DNA from 3 places in the Arthrobacter sp. NPDC056691 genome. Region 3 is predicted to be linked to each of the others. Evidence: predicted binding sites of a transcription regulator. Region 3 holds the regulator's gene; each other region holds the start of a gene.
What was found. Region 3 encodes LexA, which represses DNA repair genes until DNA is damaged. Its sites were predicted from a motif close to TCGAACANNTGTTCGA; they were not measured.
Positions count from the first base shown of each region.

Region 1 (10,337 bases), on a different contig from region 3:
GCCAAGCGGTGCCGTAGATGCGCTGCAGCTGCTGGTTGTTCTGGTTTCCCAGCCAGTACGCGGCCGAGGACCGGGTCAGCGCGAAGGCGTTGGAGATGAGCTTGGTGTTGGGCAGGTGGGGGCCGCGGCACAGGTCGCACCAGACGCTGTCCCCGCTCTTGCGGTCGACGTTGTCATAGATGGTGATGTCGCCGGCGCCCACTTCGACATTGACGCCTTCACCGGCGTCTGCGGCGTCGTTCTTCTTGCCCAGGAGTTCGAGCTTGTACGGCTCGTCCTTCATCGCCTCGCGGGCCTCCTCCTCGGACACCACGCGGCGGACGAACTTCTGGTTCTGGTTGATGATCTTGAGCATCATCTTTTCCAGGGTCTTCAGGTCTTCCGGGGTGAAGGGCTCCTCGACGTCGAAATCGAAGTAGAACCCGTCAGTGATGTAGGGACCGATGCCGAGTTTTGCATCCGGGCGCAGCTGCTGCACGGCCTGGGCCATGACGTGGGCGGTGGAGTGGCGCAGCACATTGAGCCCGTCGGGGGAATCGATGGTGACGCCCTCAACCTCGGCACCCTCGGGAAGGGGCTGGTCCAGGTCCTTGAGTTCGCCGTCGACACGGGCCACAACGACGTCGCGGCGCTCAAAGAAGAGTTCCGCGCCGGTGGTCCCGGTAGTCACCTTCATTTCTTCGCCATCGACGATGAGGGTGATCTGCTGGGCATCTGACACGGGTGTCTCCTATTCAAAGTTCAGGCTTCGTAGCTTGTGGCGTACGGGGACCACAGCCAGCCTCGTCAATGTTATCTGTTGCTCAAGTGGCGAGCCAAAGCGCCACGGCGGCGGCCAGGTGGAACACCGCGGACACTAAATGGAAACCGGGATGGCGGGTCAGCTTCCCAGGCCTGTGATGGCCAGGTTCCTGCTGATGCCTTCCAGGGGTCCCGGCTGCCTGATGTCCTCCTGGCCGGCAGGCTCACCGCCGCCTTCAGGGAACGGCAGGGTGTCCACCTGGCTGAGGTCCCAGGCCATGCTGGCGCTGAGGCTGATGCCGCGCGGACCGGTCCGCCGGGTGGTTCCCCTGATCAGCAGCAGCCGGGTGCCGAACAGCAGCGGACCGGCATGTTCCTGCGCCTCGTGGAAGAACACTGAATCCACACATCCGGTGCCGTCGTCGATGCTGATGAAGACCACCCGCCTGCCGCCGCGCATGGGCGGGGTCTGGGTGGCGATCCGGACGCCGGCCACCAGGACCTCCGTGCCGTTGCGCAGCCCCAGCAGTTTGTCGGCCGTGGTGACGCCAAGCCGGTCCAGGAGCGGCCGGTGGCTGGACATCAGGTGTTCGCTGACGTCAACCGCCATCAGGTCAAGTTCCGCCCGGACGTTCTCCACAGTGGTGGGCTCCGGCAGCCCTGCCTTAACGTTCCGCAGTTCGACATCCCCAAGCGGCAGCGCGAGCTGACCCTCAATGATGTCGGCGCCTTTCTTTGCCGGCTTGCTCTGCAGGCTCTGCAGGTGGTGGACAAGGTCTGCCCGGTTGGCTGTCCCGCCTGATTCCCGGTGCAGTGCGTCAAAGGCACCCAGTTGGGCGAGCCGCTTGATGCTGGGTTTGCTCAGCCTGGAGCGTGCCCGCAGGTCCGCCAGGGAGTCATAGGGTTGGCCGGCAACGATCCGCTTCAGTTCAGAACCGGACAGCCCGAAAATGCCATTGAGGCTCAGCCGGATGCCCAGCTTTCCCTGGCCGGGGCCGTCCGCGACCCGCTCCACCCTGTACTCAGCCCCGCTGCGGTTGATGTCCAGCGGAAGGATGGGGATGCCCATGCGGCGGGCTTCGGCAACGAGAAGGCGCTTGGGGTACATCCCGGGATCGTGTTCCCACAGGCCCGCGAGAAACGCCTCCGGATGGTGGGCCTTCAGCCAGGCCGACTGGTAAGTGGGCACGGCGAAGGCGGCGCCGTGGGCTTTGCAGAACCCGAAACTGGCGAACGATTTCAGGGTGCCCCAGACCTTGTCCACGATGTCCGGCTCATACCCCCTGGCTTTTGCCTCGCGGCGGAAAAACTCCTCAACCTGGCCTTCCTTCACTTCGTTGCCCAGGGCCCTGCGGAACTCGTCGGCTTTTGCCAGCCCGCAGCCTGTCATCACGTCAAAGGTCCGCAGGATCTGCTCATGGAAGACCGTCACCCCGTGGGTTTCCTGAAGTACCGGTTTCAGGTCCGGGTGCGGGTAGGTCTCCGGCGCGAAGCCGTGCCTGTGTTCGAGGAAGGGCCGCACCATGTCCGATTTCATGGGGCCGGGGCGGAACAGTGAGATGTCGATGATGAGGTCGTTGAATTCACGCGGGGCCATCTTGCCCACCAGTTCCCGCTGGCCCGGTGACTCGATCTGGAAGCATCCCAGCGTATGGGTGCTTCTGATCAGCTCATACGTCGGCTCATCATCCAGGGGCACGGCATTGAGGTCGATCAGGCCGCCTTCGTTGATGTAGTCCGGTCCGTTGCCGGCAGGGCCGACGGGATGGGCTCCGGCAGCCACTACTTCTGCCTTGGAGGGATGGATGCGGATGATCTCCCGCACGGCAAAGGCCATGGCGCTTTGCATCCTGACTCCCAGGACATCCAGTTTCAGCATGCCCATGGGGTCCATGTCATGTTTGTCGAACTGGCTCATGGGCAGGCCAAGGCCGCTGGGCTGGACGGGGGTCCGGTCCAGCAGGGTGGCATCTCCGAGGATCACCCCGCAGGGGTGCATGGAGATGTGGCGCGGCAAGCGGTCCAGCCGTTCGGTGAGGTCCACCAGCAGGTCCAACTGCTGGTTCTCGGAGAAGTTCCGCTGTTCCACCCGTCCGGCGAACTCGCGGAGTTCCGGTTTTTCCTCCAGTGCCTCCCGGAACTTCCGCGCCGAGAAGCGCCACAGCTGTTTGGCAATCTCGCCGACATCGCCGTCGTCCATCCCCAAAGCCATGCCGGCGTCACGCACCGCACCGCGAGCGCGGTAGCCGTTCTGCATGCTCATCAGCGTGACGCGCTGGGAGCCGAACCGGTCAAAGATCTTCCGGTAGACGTTGTGCCGCTCCGCACTTTCCACGTCAATGTCGATGTCAGGCAGCGTGGACCGGTCGCCGGAGAGGAAGCGTTCGAAGATCAGGTCATGCTGGAGGGGGTTTACCTGGCTGATGTCGATCAGGTAGTTGACCAGGCTGGAGGCCCCCGATCCCCGTGCCGCCGCCCGCACGCCCATGTCCAGGATCATGCGGGATACCTCGGCCACGGTGAGGAAGTAGGAGGCAAAGCCAAGGCGGGCGATGATCTTCAGCTCATGCTGCAGCCGGGCGCGCATGTCGGCTTCCGCCTTCCCGGAGATGCCGGGGAATCGCCGCGCAATTCCGGCCTCGCAGCGTTGGGCCAGTTCCGCCAGCGGATCCCCTTCAATGCCGATGACGGCGGCCTCGGGGACCACCGGCTGCTTCCAGCCCATGTCAGACTCGGGGTCCATGCGGCAACGGTCCGCGAGCGCCTCTGTCTGCGCGAGCAGCACCTGGAGATCGGCGGTCCCGTAGCCGGCGGCGTGGATAATTTCCTTGCCCAGCTCCACCATTTGGTCCGGGGTTTTCAGCCACCCCTGCCCATTCGGCTGGAGCAGCGGCGCGGCGCAGAGCTCGGGAAGAGACTTCAGCGTGCGGGCGGAATCCAAGACGTCGGCGGTGGCAGCCCCGTCCTCTTCGCAGTAGCGGACTGCGTTGGTAAGTACGGCCGGCACGCTGTACTCCTGGGCCAGTTTGAGCATGCGGACCGCATGGGCCGTGCTTAGGGGCTCCCCAGGTGCACTGAGGTGGGTGACGATCTCTGCTGCGATGCTTCCTGCCGGCATGGCGTCCAGCCAACCCTTGAACAGGGTGCGTGGCCGGAGGTACCGCCGGCCGCCGAGTGCCAGGCCGACGTCGGAATCCGGGCCCAACAGAACGGTGAGCACCGGTTTCAGGGTTTCCGGGTCCAGGACGCGGGAGGCGAGTTCCGCCCTGGTGACGGCAACGGGCACCGTTCCCCCGGCCTTGCCCGTGGTGCGGGCATGGGCGTCGGAGATCAGCCGGCACAGTGCCTTGTATCCTGCGCCGTTATTGCGTCCGTGCGCAAGCACCACGACACGCCCGGTGACGCGGTCTGCCGAGAACCGGGTTTTGGAAACCCGGGCATCAGGCAACCCGCCCTCGTGGTCCCCGTCGTCGTCGAACACCGACAGGTCCACGCCGACCACTGGGTCAATCCCTGCGGCCATGCATGCCTTGAGGTGTTTGACGGTGCCATACAGGCCGTCCCGGTCCGTGCACCCGAGGGCGGTTGCGCCCTGGGCGGCTGCAGCCTGGGCGAGTTCATCTGGCCAGGAGACACCATAGTGGGCACTGAAGGCGGTGGAAACGTGTAGGTGAGTGAAGCTCATGCTGATTTGTGTTGGAGTGCGTCTTTTGGCCGGAGGGCGTCGTGGATGCGGAGCAGCCGCCAGCGTCCGCTGCCGGTATGCCGCACCAGGTCAAGGGTTAGTGGTTCCGTCGGTTCTGCAGCCGGAGCTTCAGTCGGGGTACTTCTGCCCGCAGGCATGACCTGCACCCGCCAGATCTCATGGTCTACAAGCCCGGGGCCGCTCCCCAGTGGTGCACGCCGTTCTTCGGCCCACCACTGGCGGCGCTCGTACCAGCGCAAGGGTTCAGCACAGACCCGGTACTCCCTGCCGCCCCACCGAAGCTCCGCCGGCTCACCGGTAGGCGCGCAGACGACGTCAACAGACTCGCTGAACGTTCCCATGGGTGCCTCCGAATACCAATCTCATCCTGCAGAAAATACGCAGCAGAATTTACTCAGTGATTCGAATATGTATTCGAATAGTTCCAGTCTACGCCGGGCCGCAGACAAAACCTAGATGGGTGTGGACGGACGGCGGCTCACAGGGCAGGATGGTCCCATGAGTTCCAATGACGCGCTCCTGAAGCAGGTAAGCATCGCCGCCAAAGAAAGCACATTGGTGGCCAAGTTCGATATCGACGGCAACATTCCAGCATCGGGCGCCTTCGTGGTGGGGCTCGTGGCTGCCACCCCGGATTATTCACATCAACGGAGGCTGGGAATCGAGTTCATGAACGGCGAGGCGGTCTCGATCTACTCCTTCAGCCATGACGGCACGGAGGAGAACTTCGACCTCAGCAGCGTTGAGCACTCGGGCAACACCATCACAGGCAACTTCCCCATGAGCACGGTACTGGGGCTCGACAAGAGCCACCTCATGTCCGCGTTCAGCGAGGCCGACGGGCGGGAATTCCAGTCCGGCGTGCCCGTTGAGGAGAAGCTCTAGAGGGTCAGCGCCCCCGCGAGCGGCACCGGGCAGCAGCCCGATCAGCCGGCCCCGCGCCTCGGCGCGCCTGTCTGCGACCCGAAACCGGCCGCCGCCAGAAAACGGCTACAGCCAGAAACAGCTACGGCCAGAGACAACTGATCAGCTGTTGTCGTTGTGGATTTTCATCTCAAGCTCGATGAACTTCGAGATCATGGCCCGGTACGTGGTTTCCACGATGTCCGGGTCGATTTCTTTTTTTTCGGCGGCCAGGCGCACGTGCTCGATGACCCGCTCCACGCGCCCCGGGGCCCGCACTTCGGCGTCGTCGCCCTTCAGCGTTCCCGCGATGCGGATCAGGCGCTCACGGCGGGCAATCAGCGTGACGATCTGCTCGTCCACCTCATCCACCGCGACCCGCACGGCGGCGAGCTGTTCCCGGTCAGCCTGGGCATTTTTCTCGTCTCCGTGATTTGTGGGCATGATCATGACAGTATCGAACCATGCAGCCCAGAGTCGATTTTATTTCATTGGGAGTGCGCAGCGTGGCCGCCTCCCGGCGCTTCTATGTGGACGGTCTGGGCTGGCCGGTCCACCGCGAGGTTCCCGGCGAGGTGATCTTTATCCAGGCCAACCACGGCCTGATCCTCTCCCTGTGGGATGCCGGACAGATGCAGTCCGAGGCCGCCGTCGACGCTCCCGCCGCCGTTCCCTGCATCACGCTCAGCCACAACGTGGGCGGCTCCGAGCAGGTGGACCAGGTGATGGCACAGGCAGAGTCCGCCGGCGCCGCCGTCGTGGCCCCTCCCAAGACCCAGCCCTGGGGCGGCTACACCGGATACTTCGCCGATCCGGACGGCTTCCGCTGGGAGATTGCGTTCAACCCCACCTGGAGAGTGGACGACGGCGGCCGGGTCACCGTCTGATTGCAGCGTCAGAAAAGCGCCTCCACGGGCTCGATGAGCTCGGGCGAGTTGTTGCGGACGTTTCCCACGGCCTTGCCCACGGAGTCCACCCGCCAGCCGGCGGCAACCTCCTTCACGCCGGACCGGACGAGGTCCACCAGGCCGGCGGCGTCATCGACCTGCGGGTCCAGCCAGGCTGCCAGCGTGTCGCGGCTCATCGGCAGCGGGACGCGGTCGTGGAGCGCCGTAAGTTCGGCGAACACCGTGCCTTCTGTTCCCGCCGGCGGCGAGTCCGCCGTCATGATGGACATCGACAGCATCCACCGGCCGGGTTCACCCGGCGGCACGGACGGGTCCTTCCACCACTCGTACAGTCCGGCGAAGGCAATGGCGGACTCGTCCCGGGGGTGGACGTAGTACGGCTGCTTGCTGCGGCCCTCGCCCTGCTTCCATTCGTAGTAGCCGTCGGCCGGGACTGCGCAGCGCCGTGACTGCACCGCCTTGCGGAACGCCGGCTTTTCGAGGACCGACTCGCTCCTGGCATTGATCATCTTCGCGCCGATCGCCGGGCTTTTCGCCCAGGACGGCACAAGACCCCAGCGTGCGACGTGCAACTGGCGGACCGTGTCGCCGTCGATGAGCCGTTCCAGGACGATGGGCGCGCCGTCCGTGGGCGCAACGTTCCACGACGGCGGGATTTCGGTTTCGTTCTCAAGTTCGGCGTCGAATTCGGCCAGCAGGTCCCCCACTGCCCGGGCCATGACGTAACGTCCACACATGGCACCAGCATGCCATTGCAACAGAGGCTGGGGAATACCGGTGCCCGGGTTACGGTTGTGGGGAAGGAAACCGACAGGACCATATCAATCCGAGGAGAGCCCGTGGACTTTACCCCCGAAGACGGCACCATCACCATGTTCTCGACCACCTGGTGCGGCTACTGCAACCGGCTGAAGAAACAGCTGGACGCCCAGGGCATCGGCTACACCGAGATCAACATCGAAGAGGTCGACGGCACGGCCGAGCTCGTGGAGCAGATCAACGGCGGCAACCGTACGGTCCCCACCGTTCTGTTCCCGGACGGTACCGCTGCGACGAACCCGTCCGCAGCCGAGGTCAAGAGCAGGCTCGCGGCGTAGGGTTGACGCCCCAGCAAGATTCACAGCAGGAAGATTCAACAGCGAAGGCACCGGAGACCGGTGCCTTCACTGTTTCCGTGCCGTTGCTGTCGCAGGCTTCCGGCGGCTTCACGCCCACCGGCGAATCAGACCTTTTCGCCGATCCGGTCCTGCATCGGCGTGGGGGCGTGGGCTTCCTTGCGGCGGGGTTCCTTGCGGCGGGCCAGGAAGGCCCACAGCCTGGTCTCGTCCGCGTGGCTCCGGTGTTCCGGATGGTCCACAGACAGCGGCTTCCCGGGCGCAGCTTCCGGCGGCACCGGTTCCCGGTGCGCCTCAGGCTTTCGGACGGTATCCTTTCGGGTGTCCCAGCCAAAATCCGCCCGCGATGAATAGCACATCACCGACCTCCTTTTCAGCGGCTGTTCCTTAATCGTCCTCTCCTCAGCGTTTGAAATCGACACGTCAGGGTACGAAAAATCCGGGCCCGGCGGCGCTTCCGGCGATAGCCGGTCCGGCGCGTTCCAGTCCGAGCTCCTTCCCGCGTTCCAAAGGATTGCTGTGAATCCAGTTTCCCCGCAGATCGGCACCGTCTTTGTCCCCGTCAGCGATATCGAGGAAGCCCGCGACTGGTATTGCGGCATATTGGGCGTGCCCGCCGATGGGAAGGTCCTGCTGGACCATCTGTACATCCTCCCCATGGAGGGGGCCGGCCTCGTCCTGGACAGCAGGATCTACTCCCCCGGCGCCGTCTTCCAGGTTCCTGCATTCCACTTCAACGCCGCTGATATCCACGAGGCCCACGCGTTCATGACAACCCGGGGCGTGGAACTCACGGACGTCAACGACGACCAGTGGTTCAACTTCCGGGACCCGGACGGCAACGTCCTCATGATCTGCCAGATCCCTGCAGCCACGGAATAGCAGACCACCTGATCGGCCGCGGACGGAGCGCGCCGAAGAGACCCGTGCAGCCGCTACGCGCTAAGGCTGCTGAAGTCCGCCTGGCCCATCGTGGCGTAGTCCGCGTAGGTGCGGACCACCGCGTCCTCGATAGCCTGCACGTCAAGGCCGGGCACGAGGTCGTTGACCGCACCGGCCGTCGCAGGATCCCAGTCGAGCCCGAGGGCCGCATAACTGGCCGTGAGCACCTCGCGGATAGGCCCCGAGTTCTCCACCACGACGACGGAGCTGAACAGCCAGGCGCCGGACACCACACGCTGGGCTGTGCCCACCAGCTTGACCCGGTGCGCAGGGGCGTCCGGGGCGAACCCGTGGACGCTGTACTCACCCGGGCAGTACTCCCCCGGGATCTCTCCGACGGCGGCGCGCACGCCCACGCCCTGCAGGGCCCCCGCCAGCATTTCACCGAAAAAGGCGAAACGGCCTTTGGCTCCGGCGATCGCATCGCTGTGCGGCTCTACGTGGTCAATGATGAGGGTGCCTTCGTGGTACGCGGCGGCGCGGCCTCCCGCCTTGCGGATCAGCGGTTCGAACCCCAGGTCGCGGCACGCCTGGGCGGCGGCGCCGAAGCCGGGCAGGCGGGTGTCCCGCTGGCCGAAGGCAACACTGGGCGCTGGCCGGTACAGCCTAAGGGTTGGCCCGATGTCCCCGGCCCTGGCCTTGCCGAGGAGCTCGATCCCGAAATCAAGGTCCCGGACGGCGCCGAGGGACTGCTCCTGCCGGACGAGGGTCAGAGTCCGTGAATCAGCCCCGGCCTGCTGCATGTTGCTAAGCTCCCTTATGGTCATGTTGCAATTCCTGGTCGTCGCGGCTGCCTTCGCCGTGATCGACGCCCTGTGGCTGAAGTTCATGAACCCGTTCTACCGCAGCCACATCGGTGAATTGCTGGCTGACCGGCCCAATCTAGGGTACGCCGTGGCGTTCTATTTGATTTACATTGCGGGCATCGTTTTCTTTGCCCTGCGGCCCGCGCTCGACGGCGGCACCTGGCTGACCGCCGTCGGCCACGGGGCGGCGCTGGGCGCCTTCGCCTACGCAACGTACGACCTCACCAACGCGGCGACGCTCAAGACGTGGCCGCTGCAGCTCATCGTCGTGGACATTGCGTGGGGCGCCCTCCTGACCGCCCTGGCCACGCTGGCGGGCTGGCTGGTCTTCCACTAGGCAGCCAGCGGTCACCAGGCAGCCAGCGGTCAGCTCTTCCGCAGCGTGAGGATCTGTTCCGCCCGTCCGAAGGGGCCGGACAGGTCGTGGAGCACGGTCGAGGTGAGGCCGATGCCGTCAGCGCCGAAGGACACGGCGTTGTCCAGTCCCAGCCACTCGCCTTCCGGCCGCCGGTACATGTGGATCTGGAGGTCGAGGTTGGGGAACGCGTAGCTGTCCTTGCCCGGAGGAACCCGCGCGGCAATGCCGTTGGCGGTGTCCACCAGCCCCATCAGCCGTGCCGTGTCCGTGCTGTCGTTACCGTCCGTCAGCGGATGGTCCGTGCGCAGCCATACTTTCCCGGCGCCGGGCCGGTGACCTTCTGCCACCCTCATTTCCAGGGAGCGGATGTACCCTCCCGGCCACACGCTCGCGCCGTCGTAGGGCTTGCATTCGTCCGGTGACGGGATACTGCCATCCTCGACGGCGGCCACCGCGGAGGTGTCGCTGGTGATCATGCGCCAGGCTGTCACCCTGATGGCAACGCGCCCGGCCGCCACCAGCTCAGCCTGCAGCAGCTCGATGGTGCGACCCGGGCGAAGGGTCGTGGTGACGACGTCAAATTCACCGCCGGGGATCAGTCCGAGAATCTCGTAGCTGAGCCTGGCCATCCGCATGTCGTCCCGGGGTTCGTGCCGGTCCAGCCGGTCGGCCAGGAGTCCCGATGCCGGGGCCATGTGCTGTTCGTGGGCGTTCCAGGCCCCCTGGGCGTGGATGGTGGAGCGGAAGCGGCCACCGCCCAGGTCCAGGTAGTAGAAGTCGCCGTCGGCGAGTTCCGGCAGTTTAGGCGGTTCAGCAGTCAACGTTGACTCCTTCAAAGCGTGGTCGGTTAATCCCGGT
Region 1 covers NZ_JBHTXX010000046.1:24,627-34,963, reverse strand. The annotation lists gene thrS (threonine--tRNA ligase) at 1-676, opposite strand, end outside; gene ACFRAU_RS24240 (DNA polymerase III subunit alpha) at 881-4,426, opposite strand; gene ACFRAU_RS24235 (DUF6504 family protein) at 4,423-4,788, opposite strand; gene ACFRAU_RS24230 (hypothetical protein) at 4,946-5,332, shown strand; gene ACFRAU_RS24225 (chorismate mutase) at 5,474-5,800, opposite strand; gene ACFRAU_RS24220 (VOC family protein) at 5,815-6,237, shown strand; gene ACFRAU_RS24215 (SOS response-associated peptidase) at 6,246-6,995, opposite strand; gene ACFRAU_RS24210 (mycoredoxin) at 7,098-7,355, shown strand; gene ACFRAU_RS24205 (hypothetical protein) at 7,481-7,732, opposite strand; gene ACFRAU_RS24200 (VOC family protein) at 7,893-8,255, shown strand; gene ACFRAU_RS24195 (biotin/lipoate A/B protein ligase family protein) at 8,309-9,082, opposite strand; gene ACFRAU_RS24190 (DUF2177 family protein) at 9,075-9,458, shown strand; gene ACFRAU_RS24185 (thioesterase family protein) at 9,488-10,300, opposite strand.
Region 1: the regulator LexA is predicted to act here: its motif matches at 4,850-4,865, upstream of ACFRAU_RS24235 (DUF6504 family protein).

Region 2 (8,211 bases), on a different contig from region 3:
CCCGCGAGCCTGCGTTACTCCCAGCAAACGGCCAACACTCTTCCAAGGTGCTCCGGGCTTTCCCCAAGGTTGGCGAGACAGGGTTGTCTCATCCCCAGGGGCCGCAGCATTGGACAAAGCCTGCCGGCCAGGACGCCGGGGCCCGGACTGTCCCCCATGCAGCCGGCCCCGGCGGAAAGGCACCCCAGGATTTGCTGCCACCCAGTGGGTGGAGAACGCGGACCCCTCCATGGCCACGGGCCGGCCAGGTGGGAGGATGGTTCCGTGGCGACCAGGCGGCGCACTGCGGCTCCGAACGCGGAGTGGGTGCTGATGTACCGGGGCGGGCTGACCCGCCCCCGGATCGCCGCGCTCACCAGGGCCCCGTCCTCGACCATCAGCTACCACCTGACCGTGGCGCTGGCCGCCGACCCCGGGCTCCAGGCAGCGCACGAACAGGCCGCCGGCACACCGGCACCACAGGTGAGCGTGCTGGGGCTGGCGCGGATGCGCGAGCTCGTGGCCCTGGTCCAGGAAACCGGCCGGTACCCCACCCGTACAGCCGTTGATGCTAAGGAGCGGATGGTGGCGTCCTGGTGGGAGCGGCGCCGCCGCGACGCTGCGGCCGGGACACTCGCACCGGCCTACCGTGACGGGCTTGCCGTGCTCCCGGACTGGCAGCGGCCACCACGGTCTGTGGCCGATGAGGCCAGGTGGCAGGACCGGCTCACAGCCCTGGTCCGGTACCGGGCGGCGGGGAATGACTGGCCGCGGCACAAGGCAGTCGCGGCCGGCGAGGAACACGACCTGGGCGTCTGGCTCCACGTCCAGCGCCAAAAGGCGCGACGCGGCGAACTCGAACCGAACAAGGCGCGGACCCTGGACGAGCTGCTGCCGGGCTGGCGGACCGGACGGCAACGTGGCCGGAAACCCCACAACAGCCCCAGCGCCGCAGGCAGCTGAGCCGGAGACGGAGGCGCCAGGCATTGGTACTCTGGCTGTGGACTCTCGTTTACCGAAGGGGGATACGGGAATGGGCCTCAGCCGTCTCTTTCAACGCAAGGCAGCGGCCGCCCCCGGCCGCGGACCCGCCCCAGACCTCCCGGCCGAGCCCCCGGTGCCGTCGAAGGCTCCGCTGTCGGCCGAGCAGGAAGAGGACCTGCGCAGCGCCTGGGCCGAGCTGACCGAGGCAGCAGAGCGGTCAAAGGTGGTCAGCTTCCGTGCCTGCACCCGCGCCGGAGGGTCCTGGACGGAAAACCCGGCAGCGGTCCGGGCGATCGCGGCCACCCTCCGCGACTTCCCCAAGGACGGCCGGCAACCTACCTGAGCGGGTGAACGGGTTGTGCCCGTTGGGGGCAGGTGGAGCCCACCGCACAGCTCAAAGCTGTCCCCATTGGGTACAACCCGGGCCGGCCCTCCGCCTGCATCGGAGGCAATCTGAGGCGGGGTCGTTCGGTTGTCAGTCCCCGGCGCTACACTTGAAACCTATCGAACATATATTCGAAAAAAGGTGTGTTGTGGGCGTTGTTATTGGCCCCCGCGTGATAGATGCGGGCGTCTCATTGTTGTCGGTGCTGGTCTCCCCGGTGCCGGTCGCTGCCGGGTATCCGTCGCCGGCGCAGGACTACTTCGAGGGCCGGATCGACCTGAACGAGCACCTGATCAAGGACATCACCAGCACCTACGTCGTCCGCGTGACCGGGGAATCGATGGAGGGCGCCGGGATCAGCGACGGGGACGAACTGATCGTGAACCGGGCACTGGAACCCACCGACGGGTGCGTGGTCGTCGCGGTCCTGGACGGGGAGCTGACGATCAAGCGGCTGCGCATCACCCCGGCCGGGGTGGTGCTGCAGGCCGAGAACCCGGCCTACCCGGACATCCGAGTCCCGGCCCTGGCCGACCTGGTCATCTGGGGCGTCGCGACGAGGTGCCTGCACCATGTCTAATATGCGCTTTTCCTTTACACGGGAGCCGTGCGGGCAGGGGGCAGACAGTGTCTAGGCCGGCGGTGATGCGGCGGATGCCGCAGATCGCGCACATGGACGTGAACTGCTTCTACGCCTCCGCGGAGCGGGCGTTCAACCCGTCCCTGGAGCACAAACCCGTCATCGTCCTCTCCAACAACGATGGGTGCGCGGTCACCCGCTCCCCCGAGGCCAAGGCCCTGGGCATCCCCATGGGCGAGCCGTGGTTCAAACTCGCCCCCAGGGCCAAGGAATGGGGCCTCGTCGCGCTCTCGTCCAACTACGAGCTCTACGGGGACATCAGCGCCCGGGTCATGGAACTGCTGGGCCGGTACTCGGCCTGGCTGGAGGTCTACAGCATCGACGAGGCCTTCCTCGGCGTCAAAGGCTCCCCTGCCGAGCTGCTGGCCCTGGGCCGGTCCATGAAAGCCGCGGTCCGGCGGAACGTCGGCGTGCCCGTCTGCGTCGGGATCGCCCCGACCAAGACACTGGCGAAACTGGCCAACAAATGGGCCAAGAACAACCCCGTCTTCGGCGGGGTGTGCCACTGGGACTCCGTCCCCTCCCTGGAGCGGGAAGGGCTGATGGGGCGCCTGTCGGTCATCGAGATCTGGGGCGTCGCCGCCCGGCTGACCCGGCGGCTGAACGCCCTGGGCATCCACTCAATCCTTGACCTGTCCCGGGCGAATCCGGTGATGATCAGGGACCGTTTCTCCATCGTCATGATGCGCACCGTCCTGGAACTGCAGGGCACCCCCTGCATCCCCTTGGAGGAGGAACGCATCGGGCGGGACCAGCTCATCTTCTCCCGTTCCTTCGCCACACCCGTCACCACCGCCGCCGGGATCCGGCAGGTCCTCTCCGTCTACGGGCAGCAGGCCTCGGCCCGGCTGGCCAAACACGGACTGCAGGCCAAAGTCCTCACCGCGTTCGCCGGCACCTCCCACTACAACCCCAAAGACACCTCCTACCCCTCAGTGTGCGTGCCGTTGCCGATGCCCACCGCCGACCCCGTGATCCTGACCAGGGCCGCCCACGCACTGCTGCCCCAGATCACCGAGGGCATCCGCTACGCCCGCGCCGGGATCATGGTCACCGACCTGCGCCCCACCGGAAACCAAAAACCCCTGTCCCTGTTCGAAAACCCGCACGAAGAACGCGGCGTCGGCACCCTCCTGGAGAACGTCACCCGGCGCTACGGCCGCGGGTCCATCGGCCTGGGCCACGCCGGCATCAAAACTGGACTCGACTGGACCATGAAACGCGACATGCTCTCCCCCCGGTACACCACCCACTGGGACGAACTCCCCCTCGTCAAAGCCGCCTAAACCACCACCAACACACGACCACCAGCACCACACGAAAGAGCAATTCCCCTCATGACGATCGCCCCCGACGCTCCCACCCTGACCACACACATTCCCGACGCACCCGTGGACGTCCGCTTCACCCCCACCGGCACTCCCCTGGCCGTCCGCTACGACGGCACGATCTGGCCCGTCGCCGCCGAACCCCTCCACTGGTACACCCGCGACTCCTGGTGGGACACCCGGACCACAGCCCCACGCGGGATCGGGAACGTCGTCGACATCGAGCACTGGCGCCTGCAGGTCCGGTATAGCACCTCCGCGCTGTTGCGGACCTTCGAACTCCGCCGCCAACCGCTGTCGGAGCAGTGGCTGCTCACGTCCATCACCGACAGCTAGGGCAGAAATGGGTGGTTTCTCCGGCCCGGTCCCGAACGCAATGTGGACGGCGCTGCGCGATGAGTTCGGCCTGCCCACCCTGGAGGAGGTGCGTGCCCGGCTAGACGTGTTGCCGGATCCGGAACTGGTGCTGCCGGCCCTGGTTCGGGTCTTTATCGGGGACGGGACCTTCTGCCCGGGCTTCCAGTTCCTGCCCGGCGGCCAACTGGATCCCGGGTGACGGCCCTTTTCAGGGCGGCACTGGAGGCGAAAGTGCCGCACAACTACTTCGCCCTTTGGATGATGACCCCGACCCGGCAGCTCTCCGGCTCCCGGCCGGTGGACCGGCTGGACGAAAACCGGCCGGCTCGTCAGGCTCCTGGGAGCCGCCACAGGGGCCGCATCCGTGCGGCGGCAGTAAAGGGTTCAACATTCTCAGCCGTCCTGGACGCCCACGCTGGCAGGAGAGCAGTCGTCTGCTCAGGGAGCTGGTCGGCGTCGAAACCTTGGCGCGCCGAGGTACGCCGGGGCGTGGGCCGCTGACCGGAAAGTGGCTACTGAAGGGCCATCACTGACAGTGGGATGCTGCTGCGTAGTGTGGGGCCATGGGACTGATGTACGACGATCCGCGGCTGGCCGCGCTGACGCTGCTGCGCATCGCCGCCGAGGAATCCGAAGGCCCTAGTGAAATGACCGGCCACATGCACGCCGTCATGGACGACCTCGTCCAGCGCAACGGTGCCGGGTACCTGGCGGAGCTGGCCATCGCCCTGGCCCGGACCGGGTTCATCGCCCTCGACGAACTCGCCCGGACCACCGGAAACAGCACCGCCGAGCTGCTGGACGCCGTCGAGGTCGACACGCTCGAAGGCCTCGATGGGGACTGCTGATCACACCGCCGGTAGCGGGCTGCCGGCGGGGCTTGCCCCGCCGGTGAAAGTCGCCCTCGCCCGGGCCGTCACAAAGATGCCCCGGGCCCTGCCCGGGACTCTGCTGTACGAACCCAAATGGGATGGCTACCGCTGTACGGTCGTCCGAGAAAATGACTGGCCCACCCTTTGGTCGCGGCAGGGCAAAGAACTTACGAAGTATTTCCCTGACCTCATTAAGGTCCTGGAGGCTGCTGTCCCTCCCGGGTGCGTGATCGACGGCGAGGCCGTGATCTGGACCGACGGCCGGCTCGATTTCACCGCCCTGCAGCAGCGCCTCGGCGCCGGCCCGAAAACCCTCCCCGGACTGGTGCGGCAGACGCCGGCCAACTACGTCGCGTTCGATGTCCTCGCCGTGGCCGGACACGATGCCCGCGGCCTGCCGCTGCACCAACGCAGGGCACTCTTGGAAGAACTCGCCACCGGGTGGGAACCGCCACTGTCCCTCTCCCCCACCACCACCGACCCCGACACGGCCGCCCGCTGGTTTCGAAGAGCTCCCCCACACAGGGATCGAGGGACTCATCATCAAAAACACCAACCAGCCATACACGCCAGGCCTCCGCTCCTGGAAGCTGAAACACAGGGAAACCGTAGACGTCATCTGCGGAGCCGTGATCGGACCGATCACCCAACCCTCTGAAGTCGTCGCCGGACTGATCCTCGAGGGCGAACTCCGGATCGTCGGCCGGTCCACGCCACCGAAGACGCCGGACGTCCGGGACCTGGCCCGATGGCTGCAACCGCCGACGGGTCAGCACCCCTGGCCCGCCAGCGTTAAGGGCACGACCCTGGACAGATTCAACCGGGACAAGGAACCCGTCGCCCTGACACTGGTCGATCCTCTGGTCGTGGAAGTCTCCGCCGACACCGCCTGGTCGAGTCGGTCCTTTCGACATCCCCTCCGCCTGCTCCGGGCCAGACCGGAGCTGTCCCCGACTGACATCATCCTGCCGGAAGGCTTGAAGCTAGCCGAGCAGTGACTCAGTTTAGGTCCGCGTCCATGACCTGCTCGTAGTCGAATTCCTGTTGCCGACCACCGCTTATGTGCTCCAAGACTTTGAGGACAGTGATGGATGATTTTGGGCGTGAGTTCCGCTCAGCCGTGATGGATTCTTGAAGCTCGACGCGAAACGAATCGTGTTTGCCGATGTGGATGCGTCCCTTATCGACCTCGCGTGCGAAGTCCTCATCAGCGATAGTTGCCAGGAACGACCGTTCGCCGTCACTAAGCCGCCATTTCTTGCCCTTCTCGAAGTTGATCGCATTAGGGCTGACCAGGGCGTTATATCTGGAAGTAGTTTCGACTGCTGCTTCAGGTTCAGGCAGGTCGAAGTACTCCACCTCAGTCTCCGTTACAACGAGCTCTTCATTCTGCGAGTAAGCGGAATCCGTATGTTGGATCTTAATGAAGTCAATGCCTTGGCTCGCAGCGGGTCTCACTGTGTCACGGGCCGCCTTCTGAAAGTTGGCACTCTCAGAGGCTGCCCAGACGGCCGCAGGTATCGTTGCGATGGTGCCGTCAACGAACTCGACTCTGACAGATTCGGCCGCAACTATCCCGGTAATCGGATCAGGTTTGGCATCGTGCGGGGTCAGCCGCTCAGTTTTCTTGACCTTGCGGCCTTTTCGCCATTTCAGGAAGCCCATTGCAGTAATGGTCAGGCCGACAATGCCGCCGAGATTTGCCGCCGCCGTGGAGTATTTACCGGCAAGGGCTTCAATGACGGACTGGACCGGGCCGGCCTCCACGAGGACGGTGAGGTCGACCCAAAAGCTACCTTCGCCTGTTTCGCGGATGTTTATGGTTGGGGCAGGTAGATCTTCGCTGCGTACTGCTGCGTGTGCAGACGTAATGGCGTCAGCTAGATTGACTAGTGAAAGCCCTAATTGCCGCGCGTTGATTGTTCCGTCTGTGACACCCGGGCCGTCGAAGGTGACCCGAAGTGACTCCTCAGCCACGACGCGTCTCCTCATCAACATGAATCAACGCTAACTCGCAGCTCTGACTTCTATTCACTTCGTTTCGTCCCCTGGAATCGGCCTACTGGTTCACTTGCTACGCGGCGGGCCTTGGACAAGACGATACGAGGGTCGAGATGTCGTTGTTCCCATGGGCAAGATGCCGCGCATCCTTCACCGGACATCGCTCGGTCCGATGATCGGTAGCGATAAGCCCGCACGATTGGTAATCATCGCAGACTGCGATAAGGGATGCGCAACTAATGCCGGGCTACGGGGCACTCATTGGGCGCACGCAACCGATCTTCACCCCGGGGAATAAGGCACAAAAGTAGATTTCCAGCCGGGACTTAGGTTTTGGCTCATGGCCTTGGTGTCCAGTGCCCACTAACCGTCGAACAGTCACCTCTGAACTTCTTTCCGGAGTCACCTCGGGGCTCGAAGAACCAAAGTGCCAGCTTCAAGTGATTTCACTGATAGCATTGACAATCGCATGCGTGCTTGACAGCACATTGAGATAGCGCGGCTGGGGGGCTTTTGAAGGATCAGACTGTTCGTCCGGCTAATGTTTACGGCGCTCACCCTGAGGTACTTATCGGTGGCGATGCACATGAAGCGAAGCGCCGCATTGGAACTCTCCAGCCCACCCCGGATGGCTTGTGGATTTCTGTCGGCAGGACAACTTCACCTCCACCAAAAGGCTACCCATACCTAGACAGCGCCATTGAACTAGCCTGCAATCTGGACAAGCCAGGCTGGTGGTCATTGAGATTCCAGCACACTGTGTCAGCGAGCGTCATGGGAAATGACACCCTCTGTCCTCACTACGGACCGCTAGAGGAAACCAGCGCTGCATCTCTTTTGAAATTTTGGGACGACCACAAATACGGGTAGAACCAAAAGTCCCTAGACCATGCGAGGAAATATGACTGCACTGAGCCTCGACGAAGCGCCGGCGCAACTTAAAGAAGATGCGCGGGAGTTCTGGCTTCACGGCGAAGCCTCTGACCCGGAATGCGGTGACCTATGGTTGCTGTCGTGGAATGGCGAGGCCCTCAGCCTTGCTGTGGTCGGGAGCGTTTACCCGGGGTTCGTGAGGGCTTGGCCGGTCACGATTCAGCCTCCTGCCTTGAGCGATGTCGCTGTCGAACTCCCCTGCCAACTCTTCAATTCGCCCCTGACTTTATGGCCGCATATGGAAACCGGCCTCGGAATGCACCTCCTTGATAGGAAGATCGACCATGTTCTGTCCAGTCGCCAGGTCGGATTACTCCGGCGCTTTGCTTTCGAGAATGATCCCCCGCCGCTCCCGCTTATCCAGGGTAGTGCAAAGGGGGTCACGACAGCCGACAAGGATGGCATTATTCGGATGTTCGGGCAGCTTTGTTTCATCGAATGGCCCGAAAATCGACTAGGTGAAGCAATTCTCGCGAGGGAAGTCCTTGCAGCGAAGGGCAGAACGGCTGAGGACGTTGCCACCGCCCTTGGCCTCGAAACCGCGGAGGCATTTGCCATATGGACCGGGCAAAAAGCCGTAGACGCCTTGTCGGCGCAGCGTTTGTGTTCTTTACTTGAGCTTCCACTCGAGGAGGTCCTTAAAGCCCCCAACGGCCCCGAAGTGAGGGAACTACAACGTCCGGAGCATAAAATGGCTCTCAGTCAATTGGCCAAGCTGCGAGGGACGACGGA
Region 2 covers NZ_JBHTXX010000011.1:130,096-138,306, reverse strand. The annotation lists gene ACFRAU_RS11610 (helicase associated domain-containing protein) at 265-942, shown strand; gene ACFRAU_RS11605 (hypothetical protein) at 1,013-1,306, shown strand; gene ACFRAU_RS11600 (LexA family protein) at 1,497-1,928, shown strand; gene ACFRAU_RS11595 (Y-family DNA polymerase) at 1,994-3,274, shown strand; gene ACFRAU_RS11590 (hypothetical protein) at 3,326-3,652, shown strand; gene ACFRAU_RS11585 (hypothetical protein) at 3,660-3,872, shown strand; gene ACFRAU_RS11580 (hypothetical protein) at 4,237-4,521, shown strand; gene ACFRAU_RS11575 (hypothetical protein) at 4,508-5,203, shown strand; gene ACFRAU_RS11570 (hypothetical protein) at 5,175-5,543, shown strand; gene ACFRAU_RS11565 (hypothetical protein) at 5,545-6,522, opposite strand; gene ACFRAU_RS11560 (hypothetical protein) at 7,448-8,211, shown strand, end outside.
Region 2: the regulator LexA is predicted to act here: its motif matches at 1,468-1,483, upstream of ACFRAU_RS11600 (LexA family protein).

Region 3 (10,337 bases):
GATCGAATCAACGCGCTCACCAAACAATACATTCCGGCTCCATTCAGCCTGGAGGCCGGCAACGAGCGTCTGTACCGCGGCGGCGTCGAGGCCGTCCTCGAGGTAGAGCACAACCCGCAGCTCCGGTCCGGCTCCGCCGCCTTCGACGCGGCTGCCGGAGGCCGTGGCAGTGGCCACTCCCCCGCCAGGCAGGACGTCGAGCCCGCGGACCGCAGGTGTACCGTGGGCTCCGGCGCGAAGCACCGCGGCAAGTTCGTCGTCCAGGTAGGCGGGTACCCACTGCCGCTGCTGCGCGAGGGCCCACACGCCGGGCCGCCGGACCACAAAGGTGACCTCTGACCCGGGGTCCACCACCAGCAGCTCGGCCCCCTCGGAGACGGCCGAAAGGGCCGCCCTCGCGGCGTACACGGCCACGGGCCGCGCCTCCGGGTGCCACGCCGCCAGGGCCGCTGCCGACGTGAACACCGGCATGGCGACGCGGCCGTCCGGCGCCTTGAGCGTCACCAGCGCCATGTCCGCCTGCTTGTCGGCGTGCACGCCGTGCGCACCCTCCACTTCCTCCGCCAGCTGGGCCACCACCGGGACGAAGACGCGGGCAGTGGCCAGCGAGGCCACCACCGCGGCTTCGTCGCCGTCGCCTGCAACAAGGGCCGAGAGTGCGGTGAGATAGCCGGCGTCGGCCGTGCCGTCGTCGTCCTCGAAATTATGGATCTTGGCGTCGTCGCCGGCGAGGCTGCGCCCGGCCCAGGGCTGTCCGGCCGAATCGGCGGCGCCTCCCGCCCCGGCGAGGGCCGCCTCGATGTGACCGGGCAGCCGGCGTGCCGGCGGCACGTCCGTACCCGGCGCGCCGCCCTCCGCGGGATTGCTGCGGTTCTCGGCCACGGCGGTGTCCTAGCGGCGTCCGGCGACGTCGAGGGCCTCGGGCAGGGTGAAGGCGCCGGCGTACAGCGCCTTACCGACGATGGCGCCTTCGACGCCGAGCGGTACCAGGGAACGCAGGACCTTCAGGTCATCCAGGCTGGAAATGCCCCCGGATGCCACGACGGGCTTGCCGGTCTTCTCGACCATCTGGCGCAGCAGTTCAACGTTCGGCCCCTGCAGGGTGCCGTCCTTGGTCACGTCGGTGACCACGTAGCGGGCGCAGCCGGCCTCTTCGAGGCGGCCCAGCACGTCCCACAGGTCACCGCCTTCCTTGGTCCAGCCGCGTCCGGCCAGGGTGGTCCCGCGGACGTCCAGGCCGACGGCGATCCGGTCACCGAAGCGCTCGATGGCCCGTGCCGTCCATTCCGGGTTCTCCAGGGCGGCGGTGCCGAGGTTGACCCGGGCGACGCCCAGATCCAGCGCCTTCTCCAGCGACTCGTCGTCACGAAGCCCGCCGGAGAGCTCAACCTTGATGTCCAGCCGGCCCACCACTTCGCGCAGCAGGTCCGCGTTCGAGCCCCGTCCGAAGGCGGCGTCCAGATCCACCAGGTGGACCCATTCCGCGCCCTGCTGCTGCCAGTTCAGCGCTGCCTCCAGCGGCGTTCCGTAGCTGGTTTCACTGCCGGCCTCGCCCTGGACCAGGCGGACGGCCTGGCCGTTCACGACGTCGACGGCGGGAAGCAGTTCAAGTACCGGCAGCTCGTTTTGGCTGGTCATCGGAGGTCCTCAGTTCTTGTAGGGCGCTGTAGTTCTGTGGGCGCTGTTCCCCTGCGCGGGGTCTTCTGCGGCGCAGAGGGCGGGTTGGTTGGTTATTTGCCGGGCAGGGTCAGCAGGTAGGCGGCCAGGAGCGACATGGCGGCCAGCACGTAGAAGCCGATCTGGATCCACAGCGGCTTGTGCTGCTGCCTGAAGGACAGTCCGCCGCCCACCAGGAGGCCAGCCAGTCCCATCAGGAGGATTGACCACATTACGCGTCCGCCGGCTGCCGGGAGCGCGGGCCGCGAAGCCCGTCCACCCAGTTCCTGAGCAGCCGCGCACCGGCGTCGCCCGACTTTTCCGGGTGGAACTGGGTGGCGCAGAGGGGGCCGTTCTCCACGGCGGCGATGAAGGGGCCGCCGTGCTCGGACCACGTGACCAGGGGCGGCGCCATCCGGGGCTGGATCACGTCGAAGTCCCAGTTCTGGACGCCGTAGGAGTGCACAAAGTAGAAGCGCTCACCCTCGACGCCGTCGAAAAGCCTGGACCCTTCCGGGACCTTGACGGTGTTCCACCCCATGTGCGGCACCACTTCGGCCGGCAGGAGCTCCACCTTGCCGGGCCACTCTCCCATGCCTTCGGCTTCGGTTCCGTGTTCCACTCCGGCTTCGAAAAGCACCTGCAGGCCGACGCAGATGCCGAGGACGGGACGTCCGCCGGCTACGCGGCGGCCGATCATCCGGATGCCATCCACGGCCTTGAGCTCCCGCATGACGGTTTCGAAGGCGCCGACACCGGGGACGACCAGCCCGTCGGCGTTCAGCACATCCTCGGGCTTGGAGCTCAGGATGACCTCGGCACCGGCGCGTTCCAGGGCACGCACGGCCGAACGGACATTGCCGGAGCCGTAATCCAGGACGGTGACGGTGGGCTTGCCCTCCGGAGAGGCCGGCTTCAGCGTGGCCGAGGGGTCGATGATCGCGCCCTCGCGCAATACTTTGCCGGTCACAGTGCTCCCTTGGTGGACGGAATGCCTTCGACGCGGGGGTCCGGCTCGACGGCAGCACGGAGAGCCCGGGCGAAAGCCTTAAACTGGGCTTCCACGATGTGGTGCGGGTCCCGGCCGGCGATGACGTTCATGTGCAGGCAGATGCCGGCGTGCAGCGTGATGGCCTCGAAAACGTGCCGGGTCAGCGATCCCGTGAAGTGGCCGCCGATCAGGTGGTACTCCTGCCCGGCGGGCTCGCCGCCGTGCACCAGGTACGGCCGGCCGGAGACGTCAACGACGGCGTGTGCAAGGGCCTCGTCCAGGGGGACCGTGGCCTCGCCGAAGCGGCGGATGCCTGCCTTGTTGCCGAGCGCGGTGCGCAGCACCTCGCCGAACGTGATGGCAACGTCCTCGACGGTGTGGTGGACGTCAATGTGGGTGTCGCCGGTGGCCTTCACCGTCATGTCGATGAGCGAGTGCTTGCACAGCGCCGTCAGCATGTGGTCGTAGAACGGGACCGAGGTGCTGATGTCCGACACTCCGGTGCCGTCGAGGTTGATCTCCACCAGCACGGAAGATTCGCTGGTGGCACGCTCCATGCGTGCAGTCCGTGCCTCGGCAGCCTTGATTCCGGTGTCGCTCATGGTGATAGATGTCCTTTGACGAAGGATGGGGGCGGACCTGACCTGGTCCATGGTCAAGTTTAGGCCGGAAGTGCGGCTTGCCGGGCCAGGATGCTTTCGAGCGCTTCCAGGAAGGCTGTGGTTTCCGTCTCAGTGCCGGCGGTGACCCGCAGGTGGCCGGCGATGCCGACGTCCCGGACGAGCACCCCCGCGTCGAGCAGTTCCTGCCAGACCCCGTGGGGTTTCTCCAGCCCGCCGAAGAAAACGTAGTTGGAGTCGGACGCCGCCGGCCGCAGCCCCATCCGCGTCAACTCTGCGACAATCCGGTCGCGCTGGCGCTTGATGTCCTCGACGTCGGCCATGAGCGCCTCGCGGTGCCGCAGCGCCGCGAGGGCGGTTGCCTGCGTGACGGCCGAGAGGTGGTAGGGCAGGCGCACCAGCCGGAGGGCGTCGGTCACCTCCGGGGCCGCGGCCATGTAACCGAGGCGGGCGCCGGCCAGGGCGAACGCCTTGCTCATGGTCCGGGAGACGATGAGCCGCTCCCGGCCGGGCAGCAGGGTGAGGGCGCTGGGCGTGCCGTCGTGCGCGAACTCGTGGTAGGCCTCGTCCACGACGACGATCGCCTGGCTGGCCTCGCCCGCCTCGTAGACGGCTTCCACCACATCCAGGCCCAGGCCGGTGCCGGTGGGGTTGTTGGGCGAGCACAGAAAGACGATGTTCGGCTGGAGTTCGCGCACCTGGCGTGCGGCCGACTCGGCGCTGAGTCCGTAATCTTCGGCGCGCTTGCCGGCAATGTAGGCGGTATCCGTGCCGCTGGCGAGGAGCGGGTACATCGAGTACGTCGGCGGGAAGCTCAGGAGCGAGCGACCCGGGCCGCCGAAGGCCTGGAGGATCTGCTGGAGGACCTCATTGGAGCCGTTGGCTGCCCAGAGATTGTCCGCACTGAGTCCGTGGCCGAGGTATTCCGCCAGCGCTTCCCGGAGTTCGGTGAATTCGCGGTCGGGGTAGCGGTTGAGTCCCGTGGCGGCCTCGCTTACGGCCGCGGCAATGGCCGCCTGCACGTCGGCGGGCACACCATGAGTGTTCTCGTTGACGTTGAGCAGGATCGGAACGTCAAGCTGCGGGGCCCCGTAAGGGGACAGCCCCCTCAGGTTGGTCCGCAGGGGCAGTCGGTTCAGTCGCTCAAGCTGGTCAGTCACCTAGACAGTTTAAGTAACCCGGAGGGCTGGCCGGAAACTGTGACGGTCCCGAAGCCCACGGAACCGCGCGCCGGTACTATTTGCCGGCGTTATTTGTTGGCACAAGTTATTTGTTGGGCACAAACAGCTGCTGCCCGGGCATGACCTTCCCGGCCTGAAGGTCGTTGAGCTGGACGATGTCCGCAATGACGTCGCGGGGATCGCGGTCCGGATCGACTTTTCCGGCGATGGCCCAGAGTGATTCGCCGGGCTGCACCGTGACCGAAACCGTCGGCGTGACAGACAGGCCGCTGGCACTGTCCGCTGCTTTGGCCGGCGAGTTGAGGAGCCCGGTCAGCGACAGGAGCACGGCGGCGAGCATGACAAGCGGCAGCCCGATGAGGACAATCCGGCCGCGGCGGGTGAGGCGAAGGCGCGGCGGCTTACCGGGCCGGGACACTCCGCGGGACTGGGTTATTGCTGTTGAAGCTGACATGGCGTGAGCCCTCCTGGACCAAGTTGTACTGCCTCGCGTTCGAATAGACAGTTCGAACATCGGGCTGAAAAACCGCCCTCACTAGAACACATGTTCGAACTTTGCTTTTCCTAGTTTTAGCACCTATCAACGAATTAAGTCGAGACTCGCTAGAACAAATGTTTGAAAAAGCCCTATGGCTGGCCTACGTTGGAAATCACAGAACAACCACATCTGCAGTTGATCAGCAGGGTCTGACATTTTTCAGGCCGGAAGTTCCCGGCCACCAGCTAGCGCGGCCGGGAGGAACGGAAAGGCGTTGGCGAACATGGCAGCACAGGCCTCTGACGGCAAGGCTCCCCAGCGCAGCCCGCGGTCTCAGCGGACCCCCAAGGGACTTACGCTCCGCCAGAAGAAGATCCTGGAAACCATCCAGCGCTCGGTCAACGAGAACGGCTACCCGCCGTCGATGCGGGAAATCGGCGACACCGTTGGCCTTGCCAGCCTGTCCAGCGTGACCCATCAGCTCTCCCAGCTGGAAAAGCTTGGCTACCTGCGGCGGGACCCCAAACGACCGCGCGCCATGGAGGTCCTCATGCCGCTGACCCTGGATGCAGGGACGGCCAAATCCGGCGGCGCGGACAAGGCCCCGGCGGTGGGCACGGCAGGCGGCTCCGTGTCCGAACTGCCCAGCGCGATGGACACCGCCATGGTCCCGCTGGTCGGCCGGATCGCCGCCGGCGGCCCCATCCTGGCGGACCAGATGGTGGAGGACCTGATGCCGCTGCCCCGCCAGCTGGTGGGCCACGGTGAACTCTTCATGCTCAAGGTCGCCGGCGACTCCATGGTGGACGCCGCCATCTGCGACGGAGACTGGGTTGTGGTCCGGCGGCAAAGCGATGCGGTTAATGGTGACATCGTCGCGGCGCTGCTCGATGACGAAGCCACGGTCAAGACCTTCCGGCAGCGGGACGGCCACACCTGGCTGCTTCCGCAGAACACGCAGTACGAACCCATCCTCGGCGACCACGCCGTGGTCATGGGCAAGGTGGTTTCCGTGCTCCGCTCGCTGTAGCAGCTGGGGCTTGTCGGCACAAAACGTTCTGCCCCGGGCTGCTACAGCCCGGGGCGTCCTTATGCCTGCGCGCCGGCGAGCCTTTCGAGGGCCGCCACGGCAGTCTTCCGGTCTGTCGTCGGCCAGAACGGCGGCAGTGCGGCCCGCAGGAACCCGCCATAGCGTTCCGTGGACAGCCGGGAATCCAGCACCGCCACCACGCCCTTGTCAGACGTGGACCGGATGAGCCGTCCCGCCCCCTGGGCAAGCCTGATCGCCGCGTGCGTGGCGGATACGGACATGAAGCCGTTGCCGCCGGCCTGGGCAACGGCCCGGGACCGTGCGGTCATCAGCGGGTCGTCGGGGCGCGGGAAGGGAATCCTGTCGATGACCACCAGGCGGCATGATCCTCCCGGCACGTCGACCCCCTGCCACAGCGACATCGTCCCGAACAGGCAGGTATCGGGCTCGTCGGCAAACTGCTTCACCAGGGCAGTCATGGTGGATTCACCCTGACAAAGGATGCTGACATCCAGCCGGGTGCGGAGGGCGTCGGCCGCTTCCTCGGCGGCCCGCCGTGAGGAGAACAGGCATAGCGCTCCCCCGCCGGAGGCACGGATGAGTGATTCGAGTTCGTCCAGCGCCTCCGGCGAAGTGCCGCGACCCGGCTTTGGCAGGTGGCCTGCCACGTACAGGATGCCCTGACGGGGGTAGTCGAAGGGCGACCCCACGTCGACGCCGGTCCAGCTCGGTGCGCCGTCCCCCACCAGGCCCAGCCCGCCGGCCGCGGGCTCGAAGGCAGAGCCGATGGCCAGTGTGGCCGACGTCAGCACCACGGTGTGCCCGGCGAACAGTCCTTCCCGGAGCCGGCCCGCCACACTCAGCGGGGCGATGTTGACCAGCGCAGGGGCAGTCTCGTCGGGCGCCGAATATCCCTGCTGCGGATCAAACGTGCTGTTCCGGGAGAACCAGACGACCTCCCGGTTTTCCCGCGCGGCGACGAGCCGTTCGCAAAGCTCCAAAATCACCAGCAGGCGGGAACGCGCGAGCTGCCGTCCGCCGTCGGCCGTTGTATTGCTGTCCCCCTTGGAATCCGACAGCGCGGCCCGGCAGGCCTCACGAAGCTGGTCCACACAGTCCAGCTGCTCGTCGTTCAGGCCGTTGGGAAGCAGGCCGCTGGGAACGCCGGCGAGAGCCACCTCGAGGTTGGCCGCAGCAGTGTTGAGCGCGTCAACGGTAATGCCAGTGTGCTTGCGGGCGCCGGACGCAGCCGCGTGGACCATGGCCACCGACAGCTGCCCTGAAACGGCGCCGGTCACCCGGTCCTGGAGTTCGTGGGCCTCGTCCACCACCACGACGTCGTACTCCGGCAGCACGGCCAGGCCTTCGAAGGCACTGACGGCCAGCATGGCGTGGTTGGTCACCACGACGTCGGCTTCCGTGGCGTTATGGCGGGCAAGCTCACTGAAGCACTCTTCAGCGAGGGGACACTTCTGCGAACCGAGACATTCCATGGACGTGACGGACACCTGCCGCCAGGCCCGGTCCGTGACACCGGGAAGCAGCTCGTCACGGTCGCCCGTGGTGGTCTGCTCCGCCCATTCGCGGAGCCGGACCACCTCCTTGCCAAGCTGCGACGAGGGGCCGCCCACCGACGCGGCGAAGTGCGGGACGCTGGTGTCCTCGCCCAGCGAGAAGAGCTGTCCCTCGGAGGGTTCCTCGGAGGGAAAGCCGCCCTCAAGCTTGTGCCTGCAGACGTAGTTGGCGCGGCCCTTGACCAGCGCAATCTTCACAGGCCGGTCGAGTGCCGGTTTGAGGCTTTCCAGCAGCCGGGGAAGGTCCCGTCCCACGATCTGGGTCTGCAGCGCGAGGGTGGCAGTGGAAACGAGCGCAGGCTTGTTGCTCTCGAGCGAGTGCGCGATGAGCGGGACCAGGTAGGCCAGCGACTTGCCGGTTCCCGTGCCGGCCTGCACCAGCAGGTGGTCGCCCGTTTCTATGGCGCGCGCCACCTGACGGGCCATCTCGTGCTGGCCGGTGCGGCTTTGGCCGCCCATGCCCGCCACGGCACGGTCGAGCAGGTCAAGCACATGCTGCTCACCGGCCGTGGCCGCGGCACCAGCGGCGGGCGCCCCGTCAGTCATTGGTGCTGAAGGATTCCAGTTCAGCCGCGAGGCCTTCCCGGACCATGACCACGGCGCGGGTGCCGCCCTCCTCGTGATCCAGGCTCAGGATCTCGGCGTCGGAGTCATGCAGCTTGCTGATGAGATCGCCGCGGTGGTACGGGACCAGGAGCTGCATCTTGACGTTGGGCCGCGGGATGGACTCGCTGATGGCCGTGAGCAGCTCGGCGATGCCCTCCCCTGTGCGTGCCGAAACCACCACATGCCGCGGTTCGCGCTGCTTGAGCCGCTCCACCACAAACGGGTCGGCGGCGTCGGCCTTGTTCAGGACGATGATCTCAGGCACCTTGCGGGCATCCACTTCGGCGAACACCGAGCGCACCGCGGCGATCTGGCCCTCCGGGTCAGGGTGGGACACGTCCACTACGTGCAGGATCAGGTCTGCATCCGCCACTTCCTCCAAGGTGGAGCGGAAGGCCTCCACCAGCTGGGTGGGAAGGGACCGGACGAAGCCCACGGTATCGGCCAGCGTGTAGCCTACCCCGTCCGAGGTCTCGGCCTTGCGGACAGTGGGGTCCAGGGTGGCGAACAGTGCGTTCTCGACGAGGACGCCGGCGTCGGTAAGTCGGTTCAGCAGCGAGGACTTGCCTGCGTTGGTGTATCCGGCAATTGCCACTGACGGGACTTCATTACGACGGCGGTTGGCCCGTTTGGTCTCCCGGGCCGGCTTCATCGCGGCGATCTCGCGCCGCAGCTTGGCCATCCGGGTGCGGATCCTCCGCCGGTCCAGTTCGATCTTGGTTTCACCGGGACCACGCGAGCCCATGCCGGCACCTGCGCCGCCCACCTGGCCACCGGCCTGGCGGGACATTGATTCACCCCAGCCGCGGAGGCGCGGGAGGAGGTATTCGAGCTGTGCCAGCTCCACCTGGGCCTTGCCCTCGCGGCTCTTGGCGTGCTGGGCGAAGATGTCCAGGATGAGGGCCGTTCGGTCGATGACCTTCACCTTGACGATGTCTTCAAGGCCGCGCCGTTGGGACGGGGCAAGCTCCGCGTCCACTACGACGGTGTCGGCGCCGGTGGACATGACGACGTCCTTGAGCTCCAACGCTTTGCCCGCCCCGAGGAAGGTACCGGGGTCCGGCTTGGCCCGCCGCTGGACCAGGCCGTCGAGGACTTCCGAGCCCGCCGTTTCGGCCAGCGCGGCGAGTTCACGCAACGAGTTCTCGGCGTCAGCCAGCGTGCCTTCGCTCCAGAGGCCGGCGAGAACAACGCGTTCCAGGCGCAGCTGGCGGTATTCAACCTCGGTGACGTCTTCGAGTTCGGTGGACAGCCCGGCCGTGCGTCGCAGTGCCCGGCGTTCCTCGAGGTCCTGCTGGTCGCCGTCGAACGTGCTGTGCTCTTCGGCGAGCTGCGAGATGGCCTGCGCCTTGCCCAGGACACCCTTGCTGTCGGCGCGGCTGCCGTCGGCTGCGGCTGCGTTCCTGGCCGGGACATCCTTGGCGAGGATCCGGTCGATGACAGCCTGGATCTCCTCGGGACTCATGTCCTGGGCTGCTGGCTCGGATCCGGAATTATGCTGATTGGTCATGGTCTCCTTTGAAGGTTCTGCATCTTCAGAATAGTGCTGATTGCCGCCCTTGGCTGCGGTATTCGCGCTGGGCTGACTGCGAGGGGTCATGGAGGTGCTCCTGACATGCCGGCAGCGGACATGCTGGGCCGGCGGGAAGTGGACTGATCGAGTGCTGTTTTGGGCTGCCCTGCGTGCATCCAGCTGCGCTGTGTTTGCAGTTGCGCCGTGTTTGCAACTGCGCTCCGGCGGAAGGCGGTTAGCCTGCATCGCGTCGGAAGGGAGCCCCGGGCCGGTACCGGCGGCCGAAGGCCGCGGGCAAAGAAAGCCGGCTACTCAAAAATCAGGAACATGCGTTCAAGGATAGCAGAACCGCAGCACCGGATTTCGCAGCTAGCCGGTTTCCCATCGGGCGGGCGGCCCACTAATCTGGCCAGTTATGGAGTCTGCCCACTATTTCAGCGCCTCACCTGCGGGGCCGTTCACCCGCAAGCCCCTCACAGTGGAACTGGCCGGTGAAACGCGGAAGCTGCAGACCTCGTCAGGCATCTTCAGCCCGGACGGCATCGACAAGGGGACCGCCGTCCTGCTGGCCGAGGTTCCCGCACCTGCGCCGCAGGGAAACCTGCTCGATATCGGCTGCGGCTGGGGACCCATCGCTCTGACCATGGCGCTGCGGGCACCGCACGCCCGGGTCTATGCGGTGGACGTC
Region 3 covers NZ_JBHTXX010000052.1:1,487-11,823, forward strand. The annotation lists gene ACFRAU_RS25155 (SseB family protein) at 1-831, opposite strand, end outside; gene priA (bifunctional 1-(5-phosphoribosyl)-5-((5-phosphoribosylamino)methylideneamino)imidazole-4-carboxamide isomerase/phosphoribosylanthranilate isomerase PriA) at 892-1,638, opposite strand; gene ACFRAU_RS25165 (hypothetical protein) at 1,731-1,889, opposite strand; gene hisH (imidazole glycerol phosphate synthase subunit HisH) at 1,889-2,626, opposite strand; gene hisB (imidazoleglycerol-phosphate dehydratase HisB) at 2,623-3,249, opposite strand; gene ACFRAU_RS25180 (histidinol-phosphate transaminase) at 3,309-4,427, opposite strand; gene ACFRAU_RS25185 (LysM peptidoglycan-binding domain-containing protein) at 4,534-4,902, opposite strand; gene lexA (transcriptional repressor LexA) at 5,210-5,956, shown strand; gene ACFRAU_RS25195 (ATP-dependent DNA helicase) at 6,016-8,076, opposite strand; gene hflX (GTPase HflX) at 8,069-9,646, opposite strand; gene ACFRAU_RS25205 (class I SAM-dependent methyltransferase) at 10,065-10,337, shown strand, end outside.